2 regions of the Mesorhizobium dulcispinae genome follow, and region 1 is predicted to be linked to the other one. Evidence: predicted binding sites of a transcription regulator. Region 1 holds the regulator's gene; the other holds the start of a gene.

Region 1 (15,062 bases):
GGTCGAGACATGGCGCGCCGCGACGCCGATGCTCGGTGCCGACATCCAGACGCGGCTGACTGGCCGCGTTGTGATTGCCGAGGAGATGGCCAACGGCCGCGTCAGGCTGACCATCGATCTGATCTCAACCGCGCAGCCGAAGCTGCGCTACGCGCCGGACCGCGTCAGGCTTTCGGCGCGCAGGATGCCGCCCGACATGAAGGCAGGATCCCTGGTGACGGGTTATGCGAGGCTTTTGCCGCCGACAGGCCCGGTTCGCCCTGAAAGCTATGACTTTTCCTTCGACAGCTATTTTTCCGGCATAGGCGGCAGCGGCTTTTTCCTCGGCGATCCGAAAGTCATTTCCACAGCCGACCCGCCCACTGCGACGAGCATCACCTCGACGATCGAGAACGCGCGCGAAAACATTGCCGATCATATCAGAAGCATCGTCGGCGGTCCTGAAGGCGAGATCGCCGCGGCGCTGATCGTCGGCGTTCGCGCCGGCATTCCGGAGGACATCAATGAAGCGATGCGGCGGACCGGCATCTATCACATCATCTCGATTTCCGGCCTGCACATGGCGCTGGTCGCCGGCACGGTCATGCTCCTGCTGCGCGGCGCGTTCGCGCTGTTTCCGGATTTTTCGTCACGGCGCCCGGTGAAGAAATATGCAGCGGCAATCGCGCTGATGTCGATCGCCGCCTATCTCGTCATCTCCGGCGTGGTGGTCGCGGCCGAGCGAAGCTTCATCATGCTGGCGGTGATGCTGGTCGCCGTGCTGTTCGACCGCGCGGCGCTGACGATGCGCAACCTGGCGATCTCGGCCATCGCCGTGATCCTGGTGTCGCCGCATGAAGTGGTTGGGCCGAGCTTCCAGATGTCGTTTGCAGCCACGGCCGCCCTTGTCGGCGCTTATGCCGGCTGGGCCGACTACCGCGCCGACAAGCTGCGCCCGCCGCCGGTCAAGCGCTCGTTCGTCGGCTTCCTGTCCAGAAAGCTCGCAGCCGGAGCGGGCGGCGCTGCTTTGACATCGATTATCGCAGGAAGTGCAACGGCGCTGTTCGCCATCTGGCATTTCCAGCGTGTCTCGCCGCTCAGTTTGCTCGCCAACCTGGCCGTCATGCCGATCGTGTCATTGGTTGTCATGCCGCTTGCCGTCCTCAGCGCACTGGCAATGCCATTCGGCTTCGATGGTCCTTTCCTCTATGTGATGGGCAAGGGCCTGACAGCGATGATCGCGATCTCGGCATGGATTTCGGAATGGTCGCCGGTCGATGCCGTCGGGCTGATCTCGATCCATTCGGTGCTGCTGGCAACGATCGCGCTCGTCATCGCCACCATGGCCACCACTTGGCTCAGGCTGGCAGCCGTGCCCTTCGCACTGGCCGGCCTGCTGACAATCCCGCAGGTGCGCACGCCGGACCTGCTGATCTCTGAGGACGCCCATCTGGTGGCGATGCCGATCGGCGGCGGCGAGCTCGCCGTCAATCGCGCCCGCTCCAATGAGTTCACCACCGATAACTGGAAACGCGCGCTCAAGGCCGAAACGATCGTGCCGCCGGAGACATTCGCCAACGGTGCGTTGGACATCGCTGACCCTGTCGACCTGCCGCCGGGATCGCCCTTTTACTGCACGGGCGATCTTTGCATCGGCCGGCATCCATCCGGCGCCATCGTCGCCTTGGCGGAAAATCGCAACAGCGCTCGCACGGCCTGCGGCTTCGCCGACCTCATCGTCATCAACGACGCCACGGCCTACAATCCTTGCCGCGATCCTCGCATTCTCGTCGTCACCAAGCGACAGCTTGCGCGCGACGGGAGCGCTGCCGTCTACTTCGACCCGCAATCGGCAACGGCGCGACCAACCATTCAATATGCCGTCGAAAAGCCGTATCGCCCCTGGCATGAGCAGCGACGCTATTCGCGCGAGGCAAGGGGCCTGGCGCCGTACAACAGGCCCGAAAAGTCAGCGGCAAAGCCAGAGCCACTCAGTAGCGGCGAATGAGCCCGACCAGCTTGCCCTGCACCTTGACTCTGTCCGGCCCGAAGATGCGGGTCTCATAGGCCGGATTGGCGGCCTCGAGCGCGATCGAGGCGCCCTTGCGGCGGAAGCGCTTCAGCGTCGCCTCCTCGTCGTCGACCAGCGCCACCACGATCTCGCCCGGGCTTGCCGTATTGGCGTTGCGGATGATCACCGTATCGCCGTCGAAGATGCCGGCCTCGATCATCGAGTCGCCTTTGACCTCAAGCGCGTAGTGCTCGCCGCCCGCGATCATGTCCGGCGGCACCGTGATCGAATGCGTCTGGTGCTGGATGGCATCGATCGGCACACCCGCTGCGATGCGGCCCATGACCGGAATGGACACGGCCGAAACGGCGTCGTCGTCATTGCTGGGCGTCGGCGTGCGCGAGGGTGCCGCGGGCTTGATCTGCCGGCCGAGATTGCCTTGGCCGCCCTGGATGACGCTCGGCGAGAATTTCTTCGCCGCATTGAGGCCGGGCGCGATCGAATCGGGCAGGCGCAGCACTTCCAGCGCGCGCGCCCGGTTCGGCAGCCGGCGAATGAAACCGCGCTCTTCCAGCGCCGTGATCAGGCGATGGATGCCCGACTTCGAGGCAAGGTCGAGCGCTTCCTTCATCTCGTCGAAAGACGGCGGAATGCCGCTTTCCTTGAGCCGTTCATGGATGAACATCAGCAGTTCATGTTGTTTGCGCGTCAGCATGGCGGCCCCTGTGGGTTCTGAAACCAGAATCAGAAAAACAAACCCAGAACAAACACTATCTGTTCCAGTTGTGTTCCGCAACCGTTTAAAGTTTAGTGAATGTGTTGACGTTTTGTTCAGCGTAACATCAGAACGCTGCATTCGGCGCCGGCTTCGGCCGCCGGGGCGAAGGGCTCACGCACGATCAGGCCGTTGGCGTCGGCGAGCATCCTCAGCATTGAGGAATCCTGGATACCGAACGGTGTCGCGACCAGCGTTCCGGCTTCCTCGCGCACAACTGCCCGCACATAGTCCTGCCTGAGGTCATTGGCGTGCATCGCGGCAGCCAACCGTGCCGTGCGAATGTCCTGCCGGTAGTTGCGGCTGCCAAGCCGCGCCAGGAGCGGCTTCAGGAACAATTGCGAGCAGACCAGGCTCGCCACCGGATTGCCGGGCAGGCCGATGCAGCGGATGTTGCCAAGCCGGCCAAACATCAGCGGTTTGCCGGGGCGCATGGCGATCTTCCAGAAGTCGAGCTGCATGCCTTCGCCGGTCAGAACGTCGTGGATCAGGTCGTGGTCGCCAACCGAGGCGCCGCCGAGCGTGACGATGACGTCGGCGCCGGCTGAGACCGCTTTCCTGACCAGAGCCGCGATCGCGTCCTTACGATCGGCCGCGATGCCGAGGTCGAGCGCGCGCGCGCCGACCGACTGAGCTACGGCGGCGACGCCATAGGCATTGGACGAGATGATCTGGTCGGGACCGAGCGCGCTGCCAGGCGGCAACAATTCGTCGCCCGTGGCGATGATCGCGACCAGCGGCCGCCGAACCACATTGAGGCTCGGGTGGTTGGCCGACGCCGCCAGCGAAAGCGCTGCCGGATCGAGCTCTCGGCCTTTATGGAGGAGCACGTCACCTTCGCCGAAATCGAGCCCACGGCGACGGACGTTGCGTGCCTGCACGGTCGGCTCGGTCACTTCGATGCTGCCGCCGCCGAGGTCGCGGACATTCTCCTGGATGACGACGGTGTCGGCGCCTTCGGGGAGCGGCGCGCCGGTGAAGATGCGCACGGCCTCGCCCTTGCCGACGGAGCCGGCAAAGCCCCGCCCGGCGGGCGCGATGCCGATAACGGAGAGCCGCGCCGGCACTGACGCCACGTCCGCGGCGCGTACGGCGTAGCCGTCCATGGCCGAAGCGTTGAAAGGCGGCTGCGTGCGCAGCGCCGCCACCGGTTCGGCCAGCACACGGCCTGCCGCATCGGCGAGCGGAACGCTTTCGCCAGGCAGCGCGATCGCGCCGTCCAGCAGGCGTTCGAGCGCCTCGGCGACCGGAACCAGCGCCATCCTAGGAGCCTGCCCCGTGTTCGGCGGCCTTGTAGTCGCCCGACTTGCCGCCGGTCTTCTCGACCAGCCTGATGCCGGAAATCACCATGGCGCGGTCCGCTGCCTTGGCCATGTCGTAGATGGTCAGGCAGGCGACCGACGCCGCGGTCAGCGCCTCCATCTCCACGCCCGTCTTGCCGGTGACGCGGGCGAGTGCGGTGACCTTCAGGCCGGGGAGCGCGCGGTCAGGCTCGATATCGACGGCAACCTTGGTGAGAAGCAGTGGGTGGCAGAGCGGGATCAACTCATGCGTCTTCTTGGCCGCCATGATGCCGGCGATGCGGGCCGTGCCAAGCACGTCACCTTTCTTGGCGTCTCCCGCCAGGATCATCTCCAGCGTCTCCGGCCGCATGGACACAAAACCTTCGGCAATGGCCGTTCGCGTCGTCTCGGCCTTATCGCCGACATCGACCATGTTGGCTTCGCCCTTGGCACCGAGATGGGTAAGCGCAGGCATCCTCAAACTGCCTCGGCCGGCGCCTTGCCCGTCAGCAGAAGCTCAGTCGCTTTTGCCACGTCGGCTTGCCGCATCAGGCTCTCGCCGACGAGGAAGGTGCCGATCTTGCTCTTTTCCAGCCGGCGGCAGTCCTGATGGGTGAAGATGCCGCTCTCGCTGACCAGCAGCCGGTCGGCCGGCACCATGGCGGCAAGCCGCTCGGAAACGTCGAGGCTGGTCTCGAACGTCCTCAAATCGCGGTTGTTGATGCCGATCAGCCGCGACGAGAGGCGGAGCGCGCGCTCCATCTCCTTCTCGTCATGGACCTCGACCAGCGCGTCCATGCCGAGCTCGAAAGCCGTCGCTTCGAGCTCGCCGGCCAGTGCGTCGTCGACGCTTGCCATGATGATGAGGATCGCGTCCGCGCCCCAGGCGCGGGCTTCGTAGACCTGGTATGGATCGAAGAGGAAATCCTTGCGCAAGGCGGGCAGGCCGACGGCGGCGCGCGCGGCGGTCAGGAATGCGGGCGCGCCCTGGAAGGACGGAGCGTCGGTCAGCACCGAGAGGCAGGCAGCACCCCCTTGCTGATATGCCCTGGCCAGCGCGGGCGGATCGAAGTCGGCGCGGATCAAGCCCTTGGAGGGGCTGGCCTTCTTGATCTCGGCGATCAGCGCGAAGCCGCCCGCCTTCCGCTTGGCCTCAAGGGCGGCAAGGAAGCCGCGCGGCGGCTCTGCCTCCCCGGCCTTGGCCCTGATATCGGCAAGCGGCGCGCTGAGCTTCGCCGCGGCGATCTCGTCGCGCTTGTAGGCTTCGATCTTGCGCAGGATATCGGACAAGGTTCTAACCGTTCGAAATCTCGATGAGCTTGTCGAGCACCGCAAGCGCCCGGCCGCTGTCGATGGCTTGGGCGGCGGCTTCGATGCCGTCGGCGAGCGTCGTCGCCTTGCCGGCCACCACCAGCCCGGCGCCGGCATTCATCAGCACGGTGTCGCGATAGGCGCCGGCGTCGCCGCCCAGCATATCGCGCAATGCCTTGGCATTATAGGCCGCATCGCCGCCGCGCAGCTCTTCCTTGCCGTGCCGCTTCAGTCCCACCGCTTCCGGAGTGAGCGTGAAGGTGCGGATCTCGCCACCGGCGAGCTCCGCCACCTGCGTCTCGCCGGTGGTGGTGATCTCGTCGTAACCGTCGCCGTGCACGACCCAGGCGTGATCGGCACCAAGCGCCTTCAGCGTCTCGGCCACCGGCATGATCCATTCCGGCAGGAAGACGCCGACCATCTGTCGGCTGACGCCGGCAGGGTTGGACAGCGGACCGAGCAGGTTGAAGATGGTGCGCGTGCCGAGCTCGCCGCGGATCGGGCCGACATGCTTCATCGCCGGATGATGCGCCGGCGCGAACATGAAGCCGACGCCGGCCTCGTGGATGCAGCGGCCGATCGTCTCCGGCGAAATGTCGATCTTGACGCCAAGCGCCATCAGCACATCTGCGGAGCCGGTCAGCGAGGACAGGCCGCGATTGCCGTGCTTAGCGACCGGGACCCCTGCCGCCGCGATGACGAAGGCAGAGGCGGTCGAGATGTTGACGCTATGCGAATTGTCACCGCCGGTGCCGACGATGTCGATGGCGTCATGCGGGGCCTCGACGCGCAGCATCTTGGCGCGCATGGTGGCCACCGCGCCGGAAATCTCGCTCACGGCTTCGCCGCGCACGCGCAACGCCATCAGGAAACCGCCGATCTGGCCCGGCGTCGCATCGCCCGACATGATGATGTCGAAGGCCTCGCGCGCCTCCTCGAAGGAGAGCGCGGTGCCGGTGGCGACCTTGGCTATGTGTGTCTTGAGAGCGCTCATCGTGTCTGTGCTTGCGAAACGGCGGCCGGATCGATGCGAACGTCATACTGCGACTGCAACTGCGCCACCAGCTGATCGAGCAGGTCGGCGGACAGGCCGGCGCCGAAGGATTTCTGCGCATCGTCGGGCACCGAGCTGCCGTCGGCGCCGGCCGGTTCGAAGACTTCGGCGACCTTGAACAAGATCTGGCCGTCGCCGGTAGGCGAGGGGATCAGACCCGTACCGCCTTCGCCGACACCGAACATCGCCGCAGCGCCCTCCTTGCCGAAATCGGCATCGTCGGCCTCGCGCTTCAAGCCCCGCTTGGTCCGCGTCTCGAGCTTCAGCTCGCCAGCGATGACGTCCAGCGTCGTGCCGGCCTTGAGGCGCTTTTCCAGCTCCTCGGCCTTGGCGTCGAGGCGCTTGTCGGTCTCGGCGGCCGTCCAGTCGGCCGCAACCTTCTGGCGGACTTCTTCCAATGTGCGGTCGCGCGCCGGTGTGATCGACTGGACTTCGTAGAACACGAAACCGCTGTCGGCGGTGGTCAGGCCTTCATTCTCCGTGTTCGGCTCGGCTTCGAAGACCGCCTTGATGAGATCCGCCGATTGCGGCAGGTCGTTGACGATCGTGCCGTCCGGCCTCTGGCCGGTGTGGTCGACGGCGTCGATGGTGACGACCTTGAGCTTCAGCTTGTCGGCCGCCTGGGCAAGCGAGGCGCCCGAGGCGCGGGTGTCCTCGTAGCTGTCATGCACGTCGAGCAGGACGCGGCTTGCCTCGCTGAGCGCCAGGTCCTTGCGAATCTGGTCCGACACTTCCGAAAGCAGTTTCACCACTTGCGGCTTGATCTCGGTGACGCGCAGCAGCACCGGGCCGAAGGCGCCCTGAACCACCGGACTGACCTCATTGGCGTTGAGCGAGAAAGCCGCGTCGGCGACCGCCTTGTCGGCGATCTTGTCCTTGGCCAGCGTGCCGAGCAGCGTGTCGGCCTGGGTCTTGCCTTCGGCGGTGACGATCTTGTCGAAGGTAGCGCCGGTCTTCAATGAATCGTAGGCTGCCTTGGCCGCGTCCGGCGTCTTGAACACAAGCTGTTCGATGGTGCGCATTTCAGGCGTGGTGTAGCGCGCCTTGTTCTTGTTGTAGTCGTCGGCGACTTGGCTGTCGGTCACCGCCGTCGGGTCCATGATGTCTTGCGGCTCCAGCCGGACATAGGAGAACTTGCGGTATTCCGGCGCGGCGTAGTTTTTCTTGTTGGCCTCGAAATAGGTTTTCAGCGCGCTGTCGGATGGCGCCTCGATCGGCTGCACCAGCGTCTTCGGCAGGACGAGGTAGTCGATCGTGCGATCCTCGCCGCGATAAAGCGCGACCGCCTTCAGGAAGGTCTGCGGCACCTTGAGGCCGTCGGAAATCGCCTCGACGATCTGCTGGCGCACTGCTCCCTGGGCGAGGTTTGTGAGGTAGTCGTCCGGCCGCATGCCGGCATCGCGAAGCCGGGCCTCGAACACCCTGCGGTCAAATTCGCCGCTTGGCCCTCTGAAGGCCGGCTCCTGGCGTGCCAGTTCGGCCAGCCTGTCCTTGGAGAAGCCGAGCCCGAGCTTGCGGGCCTGCTCGTTCAGAACCGCATCTGAGACGAGCTGCGCCAGCACCTGGTTGTCGATGCCGAGCAGCTTTGCCTGCTCCTGCGTGATGCGCTGGCCGAACTGCTGTGAGAGCAAGTTGATCTGACGGACATAGGCGAGGCGGTATTCGTTGATCGAAACCTCCGTGCCGCCGGCGGTGATCACTGCATGATGGCCAGCCAAACTTCCCGACAGGCGTCCGGAAATACCCCAGACGGCAAAGCTCACCACCAGCAAGGACAGCAACGCCTTCGCGACCCAGGTGCCCGCCGCGCTTCTCAATAAACCAAGCATGCTTACTTCCGATTTTTGCGCATTTTCGCATGCGCCGAGTCTGAAACAAGCGCAATAGCGTCCTTCCGGCTCACTGTCGATTGCTTTGTGGCCTGATTTTGGTAGTGAGGGCGCTGCCTTATGTCGCCTGGAGAAACCGACCCCATGACCCCTGGAATCCGTCCGCTCGTTGCCGGCAACTGGAAAATGAACGGCACCAGCGCCTCGCTCAACGAGCTGAGGATGATCGGCAACGGCTTCATGAGCGGGCTCGATGCAGAGACGGAAGCTCTGGTCTGCGTGCCGGCGACCTTGCTTCATCAGGCCGCCGAGATCCTGTCGCGCACGCCGGTTCGTGCCGGCGGCGAGGATTGCCATCCCAAGGAGAGCGGTGCCTATACGGGTGAGATTTCGGCCGAGATGCTGAAGGATGCCGGCGCCAGCCATGTCATCGTCGGCCATTCCGAGCGCCGCGAGCAATGCGGCGACAACGACGCGATCGTCAACGCCAAGGCGTCGGCGGCCTGGCGGGCAGGGCTGGTGGCGATCATCTGCATCGGCGAGACGCGTGCCGAACGCGAAGCCGGCGCGACGCTCGATGTCCTGTCGCGCCAGCTCGACGGTTCCGTGCCTCCGAGCGCCACTGCCGCCAACACCATTATCGCCTACGAGCCCGTCTGGGCCATAGGCACCGGTCTGACACCGACCGCGGCCGACGTCGCCGAGGCGCATGCGCATATCCGCGGCAAGCTCATCGCGCTGCTCGGCGATGCCGCGGCCAAGATGCGCATTCTCTATGGCGGTTCGGTCAAGCCGTCCAATGCAGTGGAACTGCTTGGCGTCGAGAATGTCGACGGCGCGCTGGTCGGGGGCGCGAGCCTGAAGGCGGCCGACTTCCTCGCCATTGCGGAAGCCTATATGAACATCGCATAGCCCTCGGAGCGCACTGAAGCGGCGGGGGACGCAGGCTCAAATCGTTGCAACGGCCGGATTGCTCCCCATATTCCCGGCCACGGGCTTGGAAATGCCGTCAAAGCATTGTAAGGAGCCGCCTCCAAATCACCGGTCGTATGCGCGGCCGCGCAAGGCCTCGCCAGGATAAATTATGGAAACCGTACTGATCGTCGTTCACCTAATGGTCGTGCTCGCCCTTGTCGGCGTGGTGCTGCTGCAGCGCTCCGAAGGCGGCGGTCTCGGCATCGGCGGCGGTTCCGGTTTCATGACGGCGCGGGGCGCCGCCAATGCGCTGACCCGCGCGACGGCGATCCTGGCCGCGGCTTTCTTCGTGACCTCGCTCGCGTTGTCGATCATTGCCCGCTACGGCGAGAAGCCGATCGACATCCTCAATCGCGCGCCTTCCAGTAACGGCGTGCTCAACCAGTTGCCGGGCGCCAACGGTCCAGTGGGCGGCTCGCAGCCGGCGGCGCCGGCTGGCGGGACCGCGCCGGCGGCCCCTTCGGGCGGCACGACGACCACGACGCCACTGTCGAATGGCGCCACCACCACGGCTCCGGCCACCGCTCCCGCCACGCCGGCGCCCGCGAATCCGACCACGCCGCCGACCACGAACGGCGTTACCTTGCCGGTCACCCCGCAGGTTCCGAACCAGTAGCCGGACAAGCATTGCTGCCGCGATCTGTTGTTCTTTGAACACAGTCGCGGCAAATGCCGCTTTATCACGAAGATTCAACCAAGCTTAGCGCGTCGCTCAGCTTGAGGGCACGCTGGCTAATCGATTATAGATTGCGCGCGGCACTTTTCGGCGTCCTTGGGGGGCGCCGGGCGACGCCGTGGGCAACTAGCATAGAAAATCGGATCTTCGCCATGCAGCTTCGCAGCTTCATCCTTTTGGGATTCTGTGCCGTATTCGGCATGGGGTCCGCGGCCTTTGCCTCACCGGCAAACCTGGCCGCTTCGCCGTCGGTAGAGAAGACTGACGCAATTCCCGTCGTCGCCAAGAGCGACGCATCGCAGCTGAAGCTTCTCAAGAAGAAGAAAAACCCGACTCCCGACGATCTCGCGCAGATCAAGAAGCTCGAGGCCAAGATCGCCGCCGACAAGGAAGCGGCCAAGGAAAAGGCGCTTGAAGCCCGCAAGCTGGCGATGCGCGAGGCGGCCAAGGCCAAGGCGGATGCGGCTCGCCAGGAATGGCTTGCCAAAAAGGGCACGTCGGCGGAAGTGGCCGATGCCAGGCCGGTGAAGAAGACCGTCAAGATCATCGAACCGCTCGAGCCTGTGGCGCCGATCGCAGCGCTCCAGACCGAGGAGCCGATCCCGGCCGAAGCGATGAACATCGCGGCCACCGGCAACAACGGTGAGCTGCGCAGCGAGCAGCCCGGCCAGAAGCAGACGAGCAGCGGCGGGCTGTTCGCGGGCCTTTTCGGCGGCCAGTCGGTGACCTCGATCAACTACCTGCCTGAGACCCGCGCGCTCGATTCGGCGCTTGCCAAGAAGGACGCAAAGCGGCCGTTCAAGGTGAAGCCGGAATTCGTGCCGCAGGACGTCACATTCACCGGCTATGAGCCAGGCACGATCGTCATCGACACCAGTGCCCGTCGCCTCTACCTCGTGGAATCCTTTTCCACTGCTCGCCGCTATGCCATCGCGGTGGGACGCGAAGGGCTGCAGTTCAAGGGCACGGTGGCGGTCGGCGACAAGCAGGAATGGCCGCGCTGGATTCCGACGCTCGACATGCAGAAGCGTGAGCCGAAGCACTACGGCCAGTACAAGGACGGCATGCCCGGCGGCGGCGAGAACCCGCTCGGCGCGCGCGCCATCTATCTCTATGACGGCAAGAAGGACACGCATCTGCGCATCCATGGCACCATTGCGCCGCAGTCGATCGGAACCAGCGCCTCCAACGGCTGCTTCCGCATGATCAACGAGCACGTCATGGACCTCTACAGCCGCGTCAAGATCGGCACCAAGGTCGTTATTATCTAACGACAAGGTCGTTAGTTCTAGCGACCCAAGTCGTCGTCATCCGACGCGTTCACGCAAACTGCCGAAAGGGCCGGCACAGCCGGCCCTTTCGTTTTGAATTTTTGTTTTGACGCATGTCGTTGTCCCAAAACCGCCTGGCACTTTTGGGCGACATGCTTCGCAAAGGCCCATCGCGGGCACCGGCGCCATTTTGGGAAAAAGCCTTCGCGGCGGTTTTTTCTCTGGCGGAATCAATCAGGCCGCGTTAAGCGATGACTCCCATGGCGCGATATGTATTCATCACAGGCGGCGTGGTTTCCTCACTCGGAAAAGGCATCGCCGCAGCAGCTCTTGGGGCTCTTTTGCAGGCGCGAGGCTATCGCGCGCGGATCAAAAAGCTCGATCCTTACCTCAATGTCGACCCCGGAACGATGTCGCCGTATCAGCATGGCGAAGTGTTCGTGACCGACGACGGCGCCGAGACCGATCTCGATCTCGGCCATTATGAGCGCTTCACCGGCCGCTCGGCCAACCAGCAGGACAACATCACCACCGGCCGCATCTACAAGAACATCATCGAGCGCGAGCGGCGCGGCGATTATCTCGGCGCCACCGTGCAGGTGATCCCGCACGTCACCGACGAGATCAAGCATTTCGTCCTCGACGGCAATGACGACTACGATTTTGTCCTATGCGAGATCGGCGGCACGGTCGGCGACATCGAGGCGATGCCGTTCCTGGAAGCGATCCGTCAGCTCGGCAACGACCTGCCGCGCAACAACGCCGTCTATGTGCATCTGACGCTGATGCCCTACATTCCGACCGCCGGCGAGCTGAAGACCAAGCCGACGCAGCATTCGGTCAAGGAATTGCGCGGCATCGGCATCGCGCCCGACATCCTGCTGGTGCGCGCCGACCGGCCGATCCCCAAGGAAGAGCGGCGTAAGCTTTCACTGTTCTGCAACGTGCGCGAAAGCGCCGTCATCCAGGCGCTCGATGTGCCGCACATCTATGACGTGCCGATGGCCTACCACAAGGAGGGTCTGGATTCGGAAGTGCTCGCCGCCTTCGGCATCGACCCGGCGCCGAAGCCGCGCATGGAGCCCTGGCAGGCGCTCTCCAGCCGCATCCACAATCCGGAAGGCGAGGTGACGATTGCCGTCGTCGGCAAATACACCGGCCTCAAGGATGCTTATAAATCTTTGATCGAGGCGCTCTCGCATGGCGGCCTCGCCAACCGCGTCAAGGTCAAGCTCGACTGGATCGAGAGCGAGATCTTCGAGAAGGAAGATCCCGCACCCTGGCTGGAAAAGGTGCATGGCATCCTCGTTCCCGGCGGTTTCGGCGAGCGCGGCTCGGAAGGCAAGATCCTGGCGGCGAAGTTCGCGCGCGAGCGCAAGGTGCCTTATTTCGGCATCTGCTTCGGCATGCAGATGGCCTGCATCGAAGCGGCGCGGTCGCTCGCCGGCGTCGAGCATGCGTCGTCGACCGAGTTCGGCCCGACCGAGGAGCCCGTTGTCGGCCTGATGACCGAATGGCTGAAGGGCAACATGCTGGAAAAGCGCAGGGCCACCGGCGACCTCGGCGGCACGATGCGGCTCGGCGCCTACCAGGCCGATCTCGCCAAGGGTTCGAAGATCGCCGAGATCTACGGCGACACCCAGATCTCCGAGCGCCACCGGCACCGCTATGAGGTCAATATCGACTACAAGCAGCGGCTCGAGGATTGCGGCCTGGTCTTTGCCGGCATGTCGCCGGACGGCGTGCTGCCGGAGACGGTCGAATATCCCGACCATCCCTGGTTCATCGGCGTGCAATACCACCCCGAACTGAAGAGCCGGCCGCTCGAGCCGCATCCGCTGTTCGCAAGCTTCATTTCGGCGGCGGTGGAACAGTCCCGGCTGGTGTGAGCGATCGGGCTTGAGCCGGTCATGAACACCTATGTCGCGCTGCTCTACAGCATCGTCCTGGGTGAGGGGCGGCGAGTCGTCATGGCCGACCTTAAGGCGATGGCGGAAGGCGTTGGCCTGAAGAACGTCCGCACGCTGGTGGCGACGGGCAATCTGGTCTTCGAGGCGCGGACGACCAAGGTTTCCGCTCTCGAGCGACGGCTGGAGAAGGCCTTCGAAGAGACTTTCGGCCGGCATGTCGACATTGTAGTGCGCGGCGCAGAGGACTGGCTGAAGCTCGCGGCCGGCAATCCGTTCCCTGCCGAATCGGCGGAAACCGCCGACCAGGTCGCGGTGCGGGTGATGCGTCAACCTGTTGCCGATGAAGCCCTGTCAGGACTTCAGGTCCGTGCCGCCGTGGACGAGAGGGTGCGTCTGGTCGGAGGCGATATCTGGTTTGTCTTTTCGCGCGAGAGGCCAAGTTCGCGGCTGCTTGCAGCGGCAAACCACAAGCGCATGGGCATCGGCACTTCCCGCAACTGGAATACGGTGCGCAGGCTGGCCGAGATGGTAGAAGGTAGGCAGTAGGCAGTAGGCAGTAGGGATGCGTTCTCTATTCCCTGTTGCCTAACGCCTACTGCCTCATTTCAAGCCTTTGCCGTCCGCGCTCCGGCGCCGAGCGCCATGCTGCGCAGCATGTAATAGACGGCGCCCGCGATCGCCACGCCGAAGAACCAGCCATAGACGCCCCACCAGGCGGGCAGCCAGTTGGTGAAGTTGGGCAGGATCGAGGAGAAGATCGCGCCGATGCCGGCGGCGATGAAGGCGTTGACGTGCCAGCCGCCCTGGAAGCGGAACTCGCCGTCTTCCCGATAGAGCGCGCTGACGTCGACCTCGCCCTTCCGGATCAAATAGTAGTCGACCATCATCACGCCGAAGATCGGCCCCATCGTCGCGCCGATGATGTTGACGAAGGAAGCAGCGCTGCCTTCCCACGGCGCGAAGGGATAGAGCACGAGTGCAATCAACGCTGCAATGTAGCCGCCCTTCTTGAAGTCGATCTGGCGCGGGAAGACGTTGGAGAAGTCGAAGGCCGGCGAGACGAAGTTCGCCACGACGTTGATGCCGAGCGTCGCCACCGCGAAGGTCAATGCAGCGAGAGCTGCCAGGAACCAGCTGTCGAACTTGGCCGAGATCTGGTCGGGATGCAGCAGCACCTCGTGATAGACGTCGTAGGCGGCGATCGTGGTGACGCCGGCGACCAGCGAGAACAGGATCAGGTTGACCGGCAGGCCCCAGATGTTGCCCTTGCGCAGCGCCGCATTGTCCGGCGCGTAGCGGGCGAAGTCGCAGAAGTTGAGGTAGAGAGCCGAGAAATAGGTCACCCAGATCGCCGCTACCGCGAATAGCGCCGTCCACGAACCCGGCTCGCCCGGCACGCCGGCATCCTTGGTCTTTTCGAGCAGTACCTCCATAGGGATGTCGCTGGTGAAGGCGAAGGTGCCTGCCTTGAGGCAGAGATAGATCGCCAGGATCAGCATCATCACCCACACCGCAGGGCCGGCCCAATCCTGGAAGCGGCGCACTGTTTCCATGCCTTTCTGGATGATCAAGAGCTGCAGCGCCCAGATGACGACGAAGCAGATCACCTCCAGGGTGGAATGGCCGAGCAGATGCGAGCTCTTGTTGAATTCGTCGAACCACTGCAGCCGGGTCAGCAGCGCCACGATCGCGCCCGATGCGGCGGCTGTCTGCGCGCCGTACCAGAAGCAGGCGACGACGGCGCGCACCAGCGCCGGGATGTTGGCGCCCCAGATGCCGAAGGAGGCGCGCGCGAGCACGGGGTAGGGCACGCCGGTCTTCACGCCGGCATAGCCGACCAGGTTCATCAGCGCGTAGATGATCAGCGAGCCGATGCCGATGGCGATGATGAAGTTGACGAAGCCGCCGCAGAACAGGAACAGACTGGCGGCGAGATAATATCCCCAGAGGCTGTGGACGTCGGAGGTCCAGACGTTGAAGATCGAAAA
Region 2 (15,062 bases), on a different contig from region 1:
CATGGGCAGGCAGCACCGAAAGCGCCACACCCGCTAAAAATGCCAGCCTCGTCAGCCAGCGCGCACGTCCTTGCCGCATTGTATCCCTTTCAGCCACACGCGATCCCGCCCTTGGCGGACCGCCCCAGACTCGATCTTTTCCTGACAAAGCATGGCCTTTTTGGGGTCAGGCTTCAATCCGGCGCGAATCACAATGCAATCATCCGGCTTAAAAAACGACGCCGCGCGCCAAAAAAGTCCGGCGCCAGGAGACCGACAGGCCAGCGTACCGCCTAAAGGCGCGTATCGTGGAATCCGCCGCCGGCAACCGCGCTGCACAAGTCGAACCATTCGCAGCCCAGGCACGCCTGGCGCGTCAGGCCGGCCGAAAACACCTTCCGCATCCGCGCCAGGCTGGAGGCGTCCAGCACGAACCGCACGCCGGCCTGGACCGGCCGGCCGAGAAGAGCCCCGACATCACGCGCCGCGAGCCCGTCCCGCTCGGCGGCACTTTCGCGCAGGCAATGCGGCTCGGGCTCTTCGAGCATCGGGGCGCAGATGTCGTCCGGTCCGGACACGATCAGAACCGGCTCGCCCTCGCCCAGCCGCCCCACCACCTTGTCGTAATTGGCGGTGAAGGCGGGCGAATAGCCTTTGCCGACATAGGTCAGCAGGCAGAGCAGATGGTGGGCGCGCAGCCGGACGGTCATTATGCCTCAGGCGAGCGGTCGCGCGGTTCGTCCCGGTAGGTCGGGAAGAGCTTCAGCGTCGCGGCACCCAGCGCCGACTTCAGCAGGCCGCCGACGATGAAGGGCAGGAAGCCGAAGGTGATCGCCTTGTCGGCGCCGATCATGACGGCGAGCCAGGCCGTGCCGAGAACCAGGCACAGAAGATTGCCGATGAGCATGGCGGCGAAGGCCAGCATCACCCGATTGCCGTTCCAGCCGCGCTCGGCCAGCCAGCCGACGACCGCGCCGACGATGGGGAACGAGAAGAGATAGCCTCCGGTCGGGCCGACGAAATGCTGCACGCCGGCCGCGCCGCCCGCCAGAACCGGTAAGCCAGCGGCCCCCTCGACGAGCCAGGCCGCGATGGTGAGCGCGCCGAACCGCCAGCCATAGAGCGCGCCGACCAATGTCACGGCGAAGGTCTGCATGGTCACCGGAACCGGCACCATCGGCACCTCGATGTAGGACGACAGCGCCAAAAACAGCGAGCCGAGCACGACGGCGCCAACTTTCCAAGTGACGGAGCGGCCATCCAGCCTGAGCGGGCTGAAGGAGGGCTTGCGGGTCGAAACGGCGATGTTTGTCACGGTGATGTCCCTGGCTGATCTGAAATTATAGATAATTTTTGCATTCGATCTATTATCGAATCCATATTTTTGGAGAGATGGCAAGGGCAGACCTGGGCTAGGCCAGCTATGGAGCAAAGAGCGAAGCGACGCTGCACGGACCGTAGGAACGACGACGCTGGGAGTCTTCGGCCAATTGTTGTCGCTAACCAACGATGGCGAAGGCGTCGCGGGTCTTGCCGGAGGCAGTCTTGACCGGTTTCTGGCCGATCCATTGCACGTGCCTGCCAAGCGTGGCGGCCGCCGATTCCGTGTTGCCTTGCCTGAGCGCGCTCAGGATCGCACGGTGATCCTGGTCGGTGCGCGTCTCCCATTCGGAGCGCCAGGCGGCGAACAGGAAGCGGGCGCTTGCGGCATGCAGATCATCGATGGTGGAAAGCAGGCGCGGCATGTTGCAGGGCGCCAGGATCAAGCGGTGGAAGGTGCGATTGGCTTCTTCCCAGGAGCGGACGTCGTGGGATTTGTCGCCCGCCTTGGTCGCCTCCTCGGCCTGGTCGAGGATCGCCGGCGTCAGATGGGGGGCGGCGTGGCGCAACGCCAGCACCTCGAGCGCCGCGCGCATCTCTGCCACTTCCCTGACCTCGCCGAGGTCGAAGGCGGCAACGCGCACGCCGCGCCGCGGTTCGCTGATCGCCAGGCCCTGCGCCTCGAGGCGGCGGAAGGCCTCGCGCACCGGGACATGGCTGGTACCGAATTCCTCGGCGACATGGTCCTGGCGCAGCCGCGATCCAGGCTCGATCGCGCCCGAAATGATGCGGTCCGCCAGTTCCTTGCTGATGCGGACGGCGATCGTGTCCTCTGTATTGGCCATATTTTATAGATAATTTGCGCGACGGCCGTTTGTCGAGATCGCCGGAACGGGATTCACAGGCGCGCTCCCCGGCGGACGCCAGGCAAGCACCGGGAGATGGCAGGCTCTCAGTTGACGCGGCTGATGCAGAAATCGATGACGTCGATCAGCGCCGACTTCTGCGGCGTCGCTTCCAGCGGCGCCAGCGCGTCGCGGGCGATCTCGCCGAAGTGACGGGCGCGGCCGATCGTGTCGGCAATCGCCCCGTGGCGGGTCATCAGGCCGATCGCCTTTTCGAGCCCGGCATCGTCCGCGACGTTGTCCTCGATGGCGCGCTTCCAGAAGGTGCGTTCGGCCTTGGTGCCGCGCCGGTAGGCCAAGATCACTGGCAGCGTCACCTTGCCCTCGCGGAAATCGTCGCCGACATTCTTGCCAAGGTCCTTGCTGGAGCCGCCATAGTCGAGCGCATCGTCGATGAGCTGGAAGGCAAGGCCGAGATTCATGCCGTAGGAGCGCAGCGCCGCGCGGTCGGTGCGGGAGGCGAGCGCAATCACCGGGCCGACCTCGGCGGCGGCCGAGAAGAGCGCTGCGGTCTTGGCCTTGATGACGGCGAAATGCTCGTCCTCGGTGGTCTCCAGGTTCTTGGCGGCGGCAAGCTGCATCACCTCGCCCTCGGCGATGATGGAGGCGGCGCTCGACAGGATGTCCAAAGCTTCCAGCGAGCCGACCTCGACCATCATGCGAAAAGCCTGGCCGAGCAGGAAATCGCCGACCAGCACGCTCGCCTGATTGCCCCAGATCATGCGCGCTGTCTTCTTGCCGCGGCGCAGCGCGCTCTCGTCGACAACGTCGTCGTGCAGCAGCGTCGCGGTGTGCATGAACTCGACCGCGGTGGCGAGCTTGACGTGGCCTTCGCCGGCATAGCCGAACATCTGGGCGGCGGCGAGCGTCAGCATCGGCCGGAGCCGCTTGCCGCCGGACGAGATCAGGTGGTTGGCGACCTCCGGGATCATCTCGACGTCGGAGCCGGCCTTCGACAGGATCAGCTCGTTGACGCGTCCCATGTCGGCTGCCGTCAGATCGACGAGATCCTTGATGGAAGCAGGTTCCCGCTTGCCCTCGATATTCAGAACGACACCCACCACGATCACTCCCGTCTCATTGACGCGTACGACAACACCCTGGTCCCGGTGTGACTCTAGGTCGGCACAACCGCGCACGGCAAGAGGCGAATTGGCGCGGCTTTGCCGGCGCGGGCTGCCTCGGCGTTTACATGAACGCCGCAACCTGCGATTTTCATTCCATGATTGAGCTTGTCCGCACCAACGACGCCGTCCTCATCTCCTTCGTCGAATCGCTGATGCGCGACGCCGGCATCGCCTGTTTCGTCGCCGACCAGAACATGAGCGTGCTCGATGGATCGATCGGCATCCTGCCGAGGCGCATCATGGTCGATGCCGACAAGGCCGATGCGGCGCGGCGCATCCTGAAGGACGCCGGCATCGAGAACGAGATCCGCCGGAAATAATGGCCGCATCAACCGCCCTCGCCCCGGACACCCCGGCCCACACGGTCGATGCCTTTCATCGCGGGCGCTTCTGGCTGGTCCAGCCGAGGCAAGGTCACCGCGCCGGCATGGACGCCATGATGCTGGCGGCAGCCGTCCCGTCCGGCTTTTCCGGCCGGCTCGCCGATTTCGGCGCCGGTGCCGGTGCCGCCGCGCTTGCCGTGCTGTCGCGCTGCCCTGAGGCACGCGCGGTGCTGGTCGAACGCTCGGCCGAGATGGCCGACTTTGCCGCCGCCACGCTTGCCCACCCCGGCAACGCGCATCTCGGCGACCGCGCCTCGGTGTTGACGGCCGACGTCACGCTTGCCGGCAAGGCGCGGGCCGAGGCGGGGCTTGCCGACAATTCCTTCGACTTTGTCATCATGAACCCGCCCTTCAACGGGGCGCAAGACCGCGCCACGCCGAACGCGCTGCGCCGGGAAGCGCATGTCATCGAGGACGGGCTGTTCGAGCGCTGGATCAGGAGCGCGGCCGCCGTCGTCAAGCCGCGCGGCGGGCTGGCGGTGATCGCCCGGCCGGAGCAGCTCGTCGCCATCCTCGATGCGATCGAAGGCCGCTTCGGCGATGCCGAGATGCTCTGCGTCCACCCGCGCCCCGACGCGGCGGCGATCCGCATCGTCGTCAGGGCGGTTCTCGGCGCGCGCGGAAAATTGTCGATCCGGCCGCCGCTCACCTTGCACGGACCGTCCGGCAACGAGCCGACGGAGCGGACCGAAATGATCAACAACGGGCTGGCGTCGCTGTTCGGCAATTGATCAGAGGCCGGCAATGCGGCATTGCCGTTGGCCGGCGAATTCCTACATGCCGGGAACAAGGATGAGGTCTCACCTTGCTCTTGCATCTCTTGCGGAGACAAGCTTTCGTGAAACGCTTCTTCAACCGCCTGCTGCCGAAATCCTGGCGCTCGACAGTCGTCACCATCCCGGTCATCCGGCTGCATGGCACCATCCTGCCCGGCGGCGGCCAGTTCAGGCCCAGCCTGTCGCTCGCCTCGACGGCCGGGCTCATCGACAAGGCGTTCGGCTTCGACGCGCCGGCGGTTGCGATCTCGATCAACTCGCCGGGCGGCTCGCCCGTGCAGTCGCGGCTGATCTTCAAGCGCATCCGCGACCTCGCGACCGAGAAGAACAAGAAGGTGCTGGTCTTCGTCGAGGATGTGGCGGCTTCCGGCGGCTATATGATCGCGGTCGCCGGCGACGAGATCTTCGCCGACCCCTCCTCGATCGTCGGTTCGATCGGCGTCGTCTCGGCATCGTTCGGCTTCCCGGACCTGTTGAAGAAGATCGGCGTCGAGCGACGCGTCCACACCGCGGGCCAGAACAAGGCCGTGCTCGACCCCTTCAAGCCGGAGAAGAAGGAAGACGTCGAGCGGCTGAAGGCGCTGCAGCTCGAAGTGCACGAGACCTTCATCGATCTCGTCAAGGAACGGCGCGGCACCAAGCTTAAGGACGATCCGGATCTGTTCACCGGCCTGTTCTGGACCGCCAAGAAGGGCCTGGAGCTCGGTCTGGTCGATGCGCTGGGCGATATGCGCAGCGTGCTCAAGACCCGCTTCGGCGACAAGACGCAGCTCAAGCTCATCACCGCGCCGCGCGGGCTTTTCGGCCGTTTCGGCCTGTTCGGCTCGCGCTTTTCGGCGCCCGACATCGCAGCCGCCGCGGCCAGTGGCGTCATCGATGCGGCGGAAGAGCGCGCGCTGTGGGCGCGCTTCGGGCTTTGAAAAAGCCACGAAAGCGTCTAGCATAACCGCTTGACCGACCTGTACGGCCGGCCTTGCCGCGCAAACGCGGAAGGAGTTTTAGGATGCCGCAGATCATTTTCTTCGCTGTCATCGGTGCCGCCGCCTATTTCGGCTACCGCGCTTTCGTGCGCGAGGCCGAGCGCGTGACGGCCAAGATCCGGCGCACCGAGAAACAGGCGGCCAACGGCACGATGGGCACTCTGGTCAAGGATCCGAAGACCGGCGAGTACCGTCTGGCCAAGGACTGAAAACCATCTCGCCAGCAGCCGACATTCTGGAGCCCGAGGCCAAGTCCCGGACATGGCTCGCGCCTGCCAAGATCAATCTGGCGCTGCATGTGACCGGCAGGCGTGTCGACGGTTATCACCTGCTCGACAGCCTTGTCGTTTTCACCCGCTTCGGCGACCGGCTGCAGATCGAGCCGGCCGAGGCTGACGCGTTCGCGGTGTCGGGACCCTTCGCCGCCGGCGTGCCGCTCGATGACGGCAATCTGGTGATCAAGGCCCGCGACGCCTTGCGGCGGGAAGCCGGCGCAAGGGCGACGCCGCCGGTCGCCATCCGGCTGGAGAAGAACCTGCCGATCGCCTCCGGCGTCGGCGGTGGCTCCAGCGACGCAGCGGCCGCGCTCAACGGTCTTGCGCGCCTCTGGAAGCTCGATATCGACGAAGCCGGACTGGCTCGGATCGGGCTGACGCTCGGCGCCGATCTGCCGATGTGCCTCAGGGCAAAGCCGCTGATTGCGCGCGGCATCGGCGACGAACTGTCGCCGCTGGCGGGCTTCCCGGCGCTGGCGCTGGTTCTGGTCAATCCCGGCGTCGCCGTCTCGACGCCCGAGGTGTTCAAGGCGCTTTCCAGGCGCGACAATGAAGCATTGCCGCCCCTGCCCGGCCGCCTGGATTTCCACACCATCCGAAATTGGCTCGAGACGACCCGCAACGACCTCGAACCTGCCGCGCGCACCGTCCAGCCCGGCATCGGCGACGCGCTCAAGGCGCTGGAAAAAGCAGGAGCCGGCTTCGCCCGCATGTCGGGCTCCGGCGCCACCTGTTTCGGCCTGTTCGAGACCGGCAATGTCGCCAAGCGCGCGGCGATCGAGATCCGCGGCCGCCATCCCGGCTGGTTCGTGGCGGCGACGCGCAGCATGGAGGCTGACTGATGGCCAACGAGAGCCGGCCCTTCATCCCGGTGCGGATCGCGGTGCTGACGGTTTCCGACACGCGGAGCCTCGCCGACGACAAATCGGGGCAGACGCTGGCCGACCGCATCGCCGAGGCCGGCCACATACTGGCCGCCCGCGACATCGTCACCGACGACCGGGAACAGATCCGCGAAAAAGTGCTCGCCTGGTCGAAGGACGAAGCGGTGGATGTCGTCATCACCACCGGCGGCACCGGCTTCACCGGACGAGACGTCACGCCGGAAGCGCTGGAGCCGATCTTCGAAAAACGCATGGACGGCTTTTCGGAAGTCTTCCACCGCATCTCCTACGACAAGATCGGCACCTCGACGATCCAGAGCCGGGCGACCGGCGGCGTCGTCAACGCGACCTTCGTCTTCGTGCTGCCGGGCTCGCCGGGCGCCTGCAAGGACGCCTGGGACGACATCATCAAGGCGCAGCTCGACTACAGGCACGTGCCCTGCAACTTCGTCGAGATCATGCCGCGGCTGGACGAGCATCTCAGGCGCGGCGGCAAGCCTGCCTCGTAAAGCACGGGCAAAACATCCAATCGGCATCCGGTTTGCAGGTGGAATGGCGCTCCGGCCTTCGAGGCGCCATTTCGAAGCCGACGCTGGCAAAGTACGTTGTGCAAGCGAACAAGGGACCTGCCATGGCCGTTCACAGCGGCGGATGTCATTGCGGCAATATCCGCCTGAGCTTCTCCACCGCGATCGATCCTGCCGGAATGGAAATCCGCGCCTGCCAGTGCTCGTTCTGCACCCGGCATGGGTCGCGCGCTGCCGCCGATCCGAAAGGGCGTCTGACCATTTCGGTCGAAGACAAGGCACGGCTGCAGGTCTACCGCTTCGGCCTGCGCACCGCCGACTATCTCATCTGCCGGGAATGCGGCGTCTATGTCGCGGCGATCGCCGGCGAGGGTAACGACGCCAGGGCGATCGTCATCGTCAACGCGCTCGACGAGCGCGAGCAATTTTCCCGCGAGCCGATCCCGGTCCGCTACGACGCCGAAAGCCGCGAGCAGCGCCTGGCGAGGCGCCGCACAGCCTGGATGCCGGTTGAAGTCCTGGGAATCTAGCGGAATTGCTCAGCGGATGACGGGCTCGCCGTGGAAGCGGCGGCGTGACGGCCGCGAGACGCCGAAGCCGATTTCCATCATCAGCCGCGGCGTGTTCGCCGGCACCGTGCCCATATGGAAGCCGAACGGATCCTCGACGAAGCCGAGGCCCGCCTCGCCCGTCAGCGTCACCGGGCTCTCCGGGCCGTAGACGTCCAGCACATCTTCCGCCGGGTGGCCGACCAGGAGCGTCAGCTGGTGCTTGAGCGCGCGGCGCTTGTGGCTGCCGCGGACATAGACATGCGGGCCGGTGCCGGCATCGACCGGCGCCAGATAGAAGAAGAACTTCAGCATCCGCCAATCGTCGAGGTCGAAATGATATTTGCCGAGCGAGGCGAGGTTCTTGTCGGCATCGGAAGCCTTGCCGGTCGGGAAGCTCCACCAGACGCGCGTCGTGATCAGTTTCGCCTGGCCGCCGAGATAATGCCGCGCGACGTCGAGGAGCAGCGGGTCCTTCTGGATGGCAAGGGCCGCCGGGCAGTCCAGGATGCGCTCGAAATAGTGCCCGCTTAGCAGTGAGCGGCCATATCGCTTTTCGGCCTCGGCATGCTCGCCCGGCATGAATTCGAGACGGCGGTCGAAATTGCCAAAGCAGGGCGTGCGGCTGGCAAAGGCCGCGATCTCATCGTTGATGGCCGGCGGCAGCATGAAGCCGGAGAACAGCCCTTCAGAACGAAGCGCATCGACCACGGCGTCGCGGTCGATGCCGGTGAACATCGTCGCTCCCGCCTTGTCGAGCGGACGGGCCCGTCTGGCGCCCAGCCAGTGCATGCGGCGCCCCGGCATGGTGCGCGCCAGCATGAACATCGGCAGCCAGGCCGGATTTTCGCGAAGATCCTTCAAATAGGTCGGGATGCGCACGGCGATGCGCCTGAACAGGCTGCCGTCGCGGGCGATCGCCTCCAGGCTGGCCGCGCCGGAATTGTCTGGGGGAGCAACGTTCATCGGGTCCTCATATGCATGGCGTCCGACGAAGGGTCAGCCGCCTACTGGTTCTTTACCCAATCCCGATTGTCCCGCATGGAAGGATGCTAACGTCGCCCTAGATTTTGTGCAATGCACAATAAAGCGATGGCTGAAATTTACCGCCCTGCTGTTGCGACGCCGGCGTCACTTCGGGGGCGCCACCCAGATTTCGGCATTCAGCCTTCTGGTGGCCAGGCCGCGCGCCAGGGCTTCGGCGCTGCGCGCGCTTTTCGCCAGAGCCGCGGCCTGGCGCTTGCTGATGACGAGGCCTTCTGCCAGCGCGCGGTTGCCCGAAAAGACGCGAGCCAGGAAAGGTGCACGATGGCCGCGGGCGCGTGAAAAGCGCGCGGGCATTGTCTGCCTTGCCGTGTGGGCGGCGACCTCCTCGATCCAGCCTTCGGCGAGCCGCGCGCCGGGCTCAAGCAGCAGCAGCCAGTCGCCCTTGGCCTGGCCGATGCCGGCCGCAATGCCGCCGGACACATAGTGGCAGCCGGCATGCTCGGCGACGCGATGCGTCTGGTCGGTCGAGCCTGCGTCGCAGACGATGACGTCGCGCACCACGCCTTCCACCGCGCCGCCGATCAGCGAGGCGAGCGTGCGGGCAAGGCCCTCTTCGTCGTTGCGGGTTTCGATGAGAACGCTGAGCATTTTTAGCCGAATAGCGGAAAGCGCGGCGCTGCGCCAGTTGCGCGTCCCAAGCGAAAAAGTTCTTGATTTGTTCTCATCGGCAAAATAGGAATAGTTTCATGAACAGAGCGATTCGACAGCCTGCCGACAGTCCCTGGGAGAGGGCGAAAATGGAACAGATCGTCCGCGCCGACATTGCCGCCTTCGGAGCAGGCAGAGCCGAGATAGCCAATGCCATGATCGAACAGAGCGGCATGCGCGTCCGCCCCGACCGCAACCGCGGACGCTCCGCCGGCATCAATCCGTCCGGCCGCTTCGAGCCGGTCAGCCGGCATGTGTTCGACGACGGCTGGAACTCCCTGGAGGAACTGCCGCCCTTCAAGACCGAGGTGCAGGTCGAGAAGCCGCGCACCATCATCACCCGCAACGAATCGCCGGACATTTCCTTCGACCGTTCGATCAACCCCTATCGCGGCTGCGAGCATGGCTGCGTCTACTGCTTCGCCAGGCCGACGCATGCCTTCATGGGCCTGTCGCCGGGGCTCGATTTCGAATCGAAGCTGTTCGCCAAGCCGGATGCGGCGCGGATGCTGGACAGGGAATTGTCGAAGCCCGGCTACCAGCCGCGCACCATCGCCATCGGCACCAACACCGACCCCTACCAGCCGATCGAGAAGCAGTACCGGATCATGCGCGAGATCCTGGAGGTGCTGGAGGCGCGCGGCCATCCGGTCGGTATCGTCACCAAGTCGGCGCTGGTGACGCGCGACATCGACATCCTGTCGCGCATGGCCGAACGCGGTCTTGCCAAGGTGGCGCTGTCGGTAACGACGCTCGACCGCATGCTGGCGCGGACGATGGAGCCGCGCGCCTCGACGCCGACGAAGCGGCTGGAGGCGATAAGGCAGATTTCGGACGCCGGCATCCCGGCCTCGGTGATGGTGGCGCCGATCGTCCCGGGCCTCACCGATCCGGAGCTGGAGCGCATCCTCGATTCGGCGCGAGCCGCAGGCGCCAGGGAAGCGGGCTATGTCGTGCTGCGGCTGCCGCTCGAGGTGGCGCCGATCTTCAAGGACTGGCTCTTGCGGCATTATCCGGACCGCTACCGGCATGTGATGTCGCTGATCCGCTCGATGCGCGACGGCAAGGATTACGATTCGGAATGGGGCAAGCGCATGAAGGGCGCCGGTCCCTATGCCTGGCAGATCGGTCGCCGCTTCGAGATCGCCGCCAAGCGGCTCGGCCTCAACGCCGAGCGTCGGCAGCTTCGAACCGATCAATTCGTCGCCGGCTCCGGCGCCGGCGAGCAGTTGATGCTGCTGTGATGACGGCACCGGCCACGGAGGCCGGCGACCCGCCAAGTGTTTGTTTTTAAGCAATTCCGGGCGGAGAACCGCGGCGAACTTTTCCTGGAATTGCTCAAGAATCCCGTCCGGCCCAGTCCCCCGGCCGTGAGACGGTGCCCTCCCGGTCCGACGCCCCATCCGACCCGGAGGGACTTGCGGAGAATCGGAGCCGATGCGAACCTCGCCGCACCATGGCTCGCGCGCGTTCCGATTCTCCGCTTCTCTTTGAAATGGTCGAGAAGCCCGACTTCTCCATTGAGGCGAAAGCGATGGCCGACGGGCTTTGGCCGGTGGCGGGCATGGACGAGGCAGGCCGAGGGCCGCTCGCCGGTCCGGTGGTGGCGGCGGCCGTGGTGCTGAACCCAGCCAACATTCCCGAAGGCCTCGACGATTCCAAGCGCCTCACCCATCTGCAGCGCGAGGCGCTGTTCCTGAAAATCCTGGGCTCGGCGCTCAGTGTGTCGATGGCGTCGATCAGCGCCGAAGGCATCGACAACAGCAACATTCTGAAAGCCAGCCTGGAAGCGATGCGCCGCGCCGCCGCCGGCCTGTCGCTGCAGCCGAAACTGGCTTTGGCCGACGGCCGCGACGTGCCGCCGGGGCTGACCTGCGAGGGCCGCGCGCTGATCAAGGGCGACCAGCGCTCGCAATCGATCGCCGCCGCCTCGATCGTCGCCAAGGTGATGCGCGACCGCATGATGTGCGGCTGCGGCGGCCATCACGAGCACTACGGCTTCGAGGTGCATATGGGCTATGCGACGGTTCGGCACCGGACCGCGATCGAAGCGCATGGGCCGGTGGCACGATTGCACCGCGCCTCGTTTGCGCCGTTCCGGTTGGGTGGCGCAGAGGTCGTCGAGGAAGAGGAAAGCCTGATCGGGCTGGAGTAGCACAATCTCCCCCCTCGAGGGGGAGATGGCCGGCAGGCAGAGGGGGTCGCCTCGCGTGAAGCGCCGGCATTTTCGGCGACAGCAAGCAACGTCGGCGCTCTACGCGAGACGACCCTCTGTCGCCTTCGGCGACATCTCCCCCTCGAGGGAGAGATTATTCTCCAAACAAAAAAAGCCGCCGGGTTGCCCAAGCGGCTTTTTGATTCTGTAACTGCGAAACCCGTCAGTTCAGCTTGGTCTTCAGGTCCTGCAGCGCGGACTTGAACAGGTCCGCGCCGGCCTTGGCGTCGACCTTGGCGGCCAGCAGCGCGCGGGCAGCCTCGACGGCGATGTCGACGGCGCTGGCACGCACCTCGCCGATCGCTTCGCGCTCGGCCTGGCTGATCTTCTGCTCGGCAAGCGCCGTGCGCCGGGCGACATAATCCTCGGTCTTCTTGTGCGCCTCGGAGGCAAGCAGTTCGGCCTCGCGCTTGGCGGCGGCGACAATGTCGGCTGCCTCCTTCTCGGCTTCCTTGCGCTTCTGCTGGTACTGGCCGAGCAGCTGCTGGGCCTCTTCGCGCAGGCGACGTGCTTCCTCGAGCTCGCTGCTGATCTTGGCCGCGCGGGCGTCGAGCGACTTGGCGAGCATGCCCGGCACCTTCAGATAGATGACGGCGCCGAGGAAGATGATCAGGGCAATGGTTGCCCAGAGCGTCGCAAGTGATGTGGCGTCCATGATGCCCTCCTCACCGGGTCGCGGATTTGACCGCGGCCGAGATCTCGGCCTTGTCGGTCTTGCCGCCGACCAGCGCCTCGACGATGGCCGACGTGGTGTCCTCGGCGATCGTGCCGACTTCCTTCATCGCCTTGGCCTTGATCGAAGCGATGCTCGCCTCGGCCTCGCCGAGCTTCTTCTCGAGTTCCGCCTCGAGCTTCTTGCGCGTGCTTTCGGCTTCGCTCTTGGCGGCGTCGCTCGCCTGCTGGCCGATCTTGTTGGCGTTGGCCTTTGCTTCCGCCAGTTCCTGCTCGTAAGCGGCAACGGCAGCATCGGCCTCGCCCTTCAGCCTCGCGGCATGGTCGAGATCCTGGCTGATGCGATCGTTGCGGACATCGATGATACCGCCGACGCGCGGCATCACAACCCGCTTCAGGAACAGATAGAAGAGCCCGAAGGTGATGACCAGCCACAGGATCTGCGACGGGAAGGTCTCGGCATTGAACGGCGGGAACGTGCCATGCTCCTCGGCAGGCACGGCGGTGCCCGCATGCGTCTCGCCTTCGGCCGCGGCCGGCGCGGTTTCTTGCGCAAAGGCAGATGTCACGAACATCTCATTCCCCTGTCCATAGAGCGGGGCCGCACCATGCGGCCCCATGCATCAGCCCTTGCTCTTACTTGAAGACCAGGAGCAGAGCGATCAGGAGCGAGAAGATGCCCAGAGCTTCGGTCACGGCGAAGCCGAAGATCAGGCGGCCGAACTGGCCGTCAGCAGCCGACGGGTTGCGGAGCGCGCCCGAGAGGTAGCTGCCGAAGATGTTGCCGAGGCCGATGCCCGCGCCGCCCATGCCGAGGCAGGCGATACCAGCGCCGATAGCAGCTGCTGCATTTACTTCCATGTCAAACTCCTGTGGTTTTCGGTAATCGTTGCGGTTGGTACGTTGGTAAGCTGGCGCCGGGGCGCCGGTGAAATCGATCAGTGGCTCGGGTGCAGAGCGTCGTTCAGATACATGCAGGTCAGTACCGCGAAGACGTAGGCCTGCAGGAAGGCGACCAGCAGTTCCAGCGCCGTCAAGGCGACCGCCATGGCGAGCGGCAGGACCGAGCCGGCGACGCCGACGGCGCCCAGCGCGCTGAGGCTGACGACGAAGCCCGAAAACACTTTCAGCGTGATGTGGCCGGCCAGCATGTTGGCGAAAAGACGAACCGAGAGGCTGACGGGACGCGAGACGAAGGAAATGATCTCGATCGCCACCACCAGCGGCAGAAGATAGCCGGGCACGCCATGCGGCACGAACAGCTTGAGGAAGCCAAGGCCGTGCTTGGCGAAGCCGTAGACGAGGACGGTGCCGATGACCAACGCGGCCAGCGTGAAGGTGACGATGATGTGGCTGGTGACGGTGAAGAAATAGGGGAACAGGCCGATCAAGTTGGCGACCAGCACGAACATGAACAGCGAGAACACCAGTGGGAAGAACTGCATGCCCTGCTTGCCCGCCGCGTCGCGCAGCATGTTGCCGACGAACTCGTAGGCCATTTCCGACACCGACTGCAGGCGGCCCGGGATGAGGGCACGGCTGGCGGTGCTCATGTAGAGGAAAGCAGAAGCGACGATGATCGTCACAACCATGAACAGGGCGGAGTTGGTGAAGGAGACGTCGTAGCCGCCGATGTGAATCGGGATGATCGGATGGATCTGGAACTGGTGGATCGGATCGACCTTGTCAGCAGCCACTTTTTATCCCCGTCAAAGCCGCAAACGGCTTCTTAAGTTCGCTTTCGCGCCTTTCGGCGCCTCACTTCATTCTTTCGGTTCGGGCGGCTTGCCGCCCTGGCCGAACTGCGGTGCAAGTCCCGCCGAACGCAGGACATTGAGTATACCGGCGCCAAAGCCCAGCAGCAGACCGACGATCAGACCCCATGGCGCGGTTCCCGCCAAGCGGTCGATGATCCAGCCCAGGCCGACACCGACCACCACCCCGGCGATGAACTCGCTGGACAGCTTCAGGGCCTGACCGTAGCCGGTCGCAGCGTTCGCTTCGTCTTTCCCCTCGAGCCGGTCCGTGCGTCTTGTCGCAAGCGATGCTTCAAGCTCGCGCCGGCGGCGCTCAAGTTCGTCGTCGCGGATGGTGGCTTCTGGCTGCCTGCCGCGGCCGGTTTCTCCGGTTCCGTCTGGCCCTTTTTTATCGGCCATCGCAACCCCCCTGCCCGGGCAGACGATCACCGTCCGTCCGCTTCTAAAGTCGCCGGCAACATAGTTAGAGGGTCCGCGCCCGTCAAGCCACGGGCCGAACTTCAAGGCGATGTATTTTCCTGTTTTAAATCAATGATTTATTCGGGTGCGACATCGTGCCCGTCACGCCCGCGCGAAGACTCGGCGCGAATCCGCGCGGCAAGCCGCGCCGATCGGCGCGCGCGGCGGGCCGCGCAGAATGCCGCCGGAGGCCTCGCTCGAGCGGCTCAGCTCCAGCCGCCACCATAGGTGCGATAGAAGATATGCAGGCCGATCCTGGTCATGCGCTGCATGGCGCGCGCCCAGCCTGGGTGGACGTAGTTGGCGTAGTAATGCGTGGAGGATCCGACCTCGGGGATGAAGATCTTGCCGGCGGTCACCGCCATGGCGACATCCTGGGCGGTCTTGTAGGCGACGGGATCGTTGATGCGCTTCTTCCTGCCGTCGCAAGCGAAGGAGAACTGGCAGCGGTTGAACCAGTTGTCGTTCTGGTAGACGACACCGCAGATCGTCTTCGGATAGGCGGGGTTGCGGACGCGGTTGAGAATCACCTGTGCCACCGCGGCCTGGCCACGCACCGG

Evidence for each region. The regulator LexA, encoded in region 1, represses DNA repair genes until DNA is damaged. The targets are predictions, from matches to a motif close to TGTTCNNNNTGTGTTCNG.
Region 2: RFN30_RS01255 (PA0069 family radical SAM protein) is a predicted target of LexA. The motif match lies at 9,397-9,414, and genes of this name have one in related genera.

What each region holds. Positions count from the first base shown of each region.
Region 1 covers NZ_JAVIIY010000002.1:166,206-181,267, forward strand. Annotated here, with positions in the region: gene RFN30_RS05460 (ComEC/Rec2 family competence protein) at 1-1,987, shown strand, start outside; gene lexA (transcriptional repressor LexA) at 1,971-2,705, opposite strand; gene RFN30_RS05470 (molybdopterin molybdotransferase MoeA) at 2,822-4,027, opposite strand; gene moaC (cyclic pyranopterin monophosphate synthase MoaC) at 4,029-4,523, opposite strand; gene trpC (indole-3-glycerol phosphate synthase TrpC) at 4,526-5,338, opposite strand; gene trpD (anthranilate phosphoribosyltransferase) at 5,343-6,353, opposite strand; gene RFN30_RS05490 (SurA N-terminal domain-containing protein) at 6,350-8,242, opposite strand; gene tpiA (triose-phosphate isomerase) at 8,387-9,154, shown strand; gene secG (preprotein translocase subunit SecG) at 9,327-9,833, shown strand; gene RFN30_RS05505 (L,D-transpeptidase) at 10,046-11,164, shown strand; gene pyrG (CTP synthase) at 11,416-13,053, shown strand; gene RFN30_RS05515 (DUF1697 domain-containing protein) at 13,075-13,620, shown strand; gene RFN30_RS05520 (NCS1 family nucleobase:cation symporter-1) at 13,680-15,062, opposite strand, start outside.
Region 2 covers NZ_JAVIIY010000001.1:275,972-291,033, reverse strand. Annotated here, with positions in the region: gene RFN30_RS01325 (tetratricopeptide repeat protein) at 1-79, opposite strand, end outside; gene RFN30_RS01320 (DUF1284 domain-containing protein) at 273-689, opposite strand; gene RFN30_RS01315 (biotin transporter BioY) at 689-1,294, opposite strand; gene RFN30_RS01310 (GntR family transcriptional regulator) at 1,479-2,144, opposite strand; gene RFN30_RS01305 (polyprenyl synthetase family protein) at 2,252-3,265, opposite strand; gene RFN30_RS01300 (putative signal transducing protein) at 3,427-3,651, shown strand; gene RFN30_RS01295 (tRNA1(Val) (adenine(37)-N6)-methyltransferase) at 3,651-4,445, shown strand; gene RFN30_RS01290 (S49 family peptidase) at 4,553-5,410, shown strand; gene RFN30_RS01285 (hypothetical protein) at 5,494-5,679, shown strand; gene RFN30_RS01280 (4-(cytidine 5'-diphospho)-2-C-methyl-D-erythritol kinase) at 5,706-6,587, shown strand; gene moaB (molybdenum cofactor biosynthesis protein B) at 6,587-7,138, shown strand; gene RFN30_RS01270 (GFA family protein) at 7,261-7,686, shown strand; gene RFN30_RS01265 (hypothetical protein) at 7,696-8,670, opposite strand; gene RFN30_RS01260 (glycosyltransferase) at 8,836-9,339, opposite strand; gene RFN30_RS01255 (PA0069 family radical SAM protein) at 9,489-10,643, shown strand; gene rnhB (ribonuclease HII) at 10,856-11,554, shown strand; gene RFN30_RS01245 (F0F1 ATP synthase subunit B) at 11,778-12,269, opposite strand; gene RFN30_RS01240 (F0F1 ATP synthase subunit B) at 12,280-12,861, opposite strand; gene RFN30_RS01235 (F0F1 ATP synthase subunit C) at 12,923-13,147, opposite strand; gene RFN30_RS01230 (F0F1 ATP synthase subunit A) at 13,225-13,983, opposite strand; gene RFN30_RS01225 (AtpZ/AtpI family protein) at 14,050-14,442, opposite strand; gene RFN30_RS01220 (cell wall hydrolase) at 14,709-15,062, opposite strand, start outside.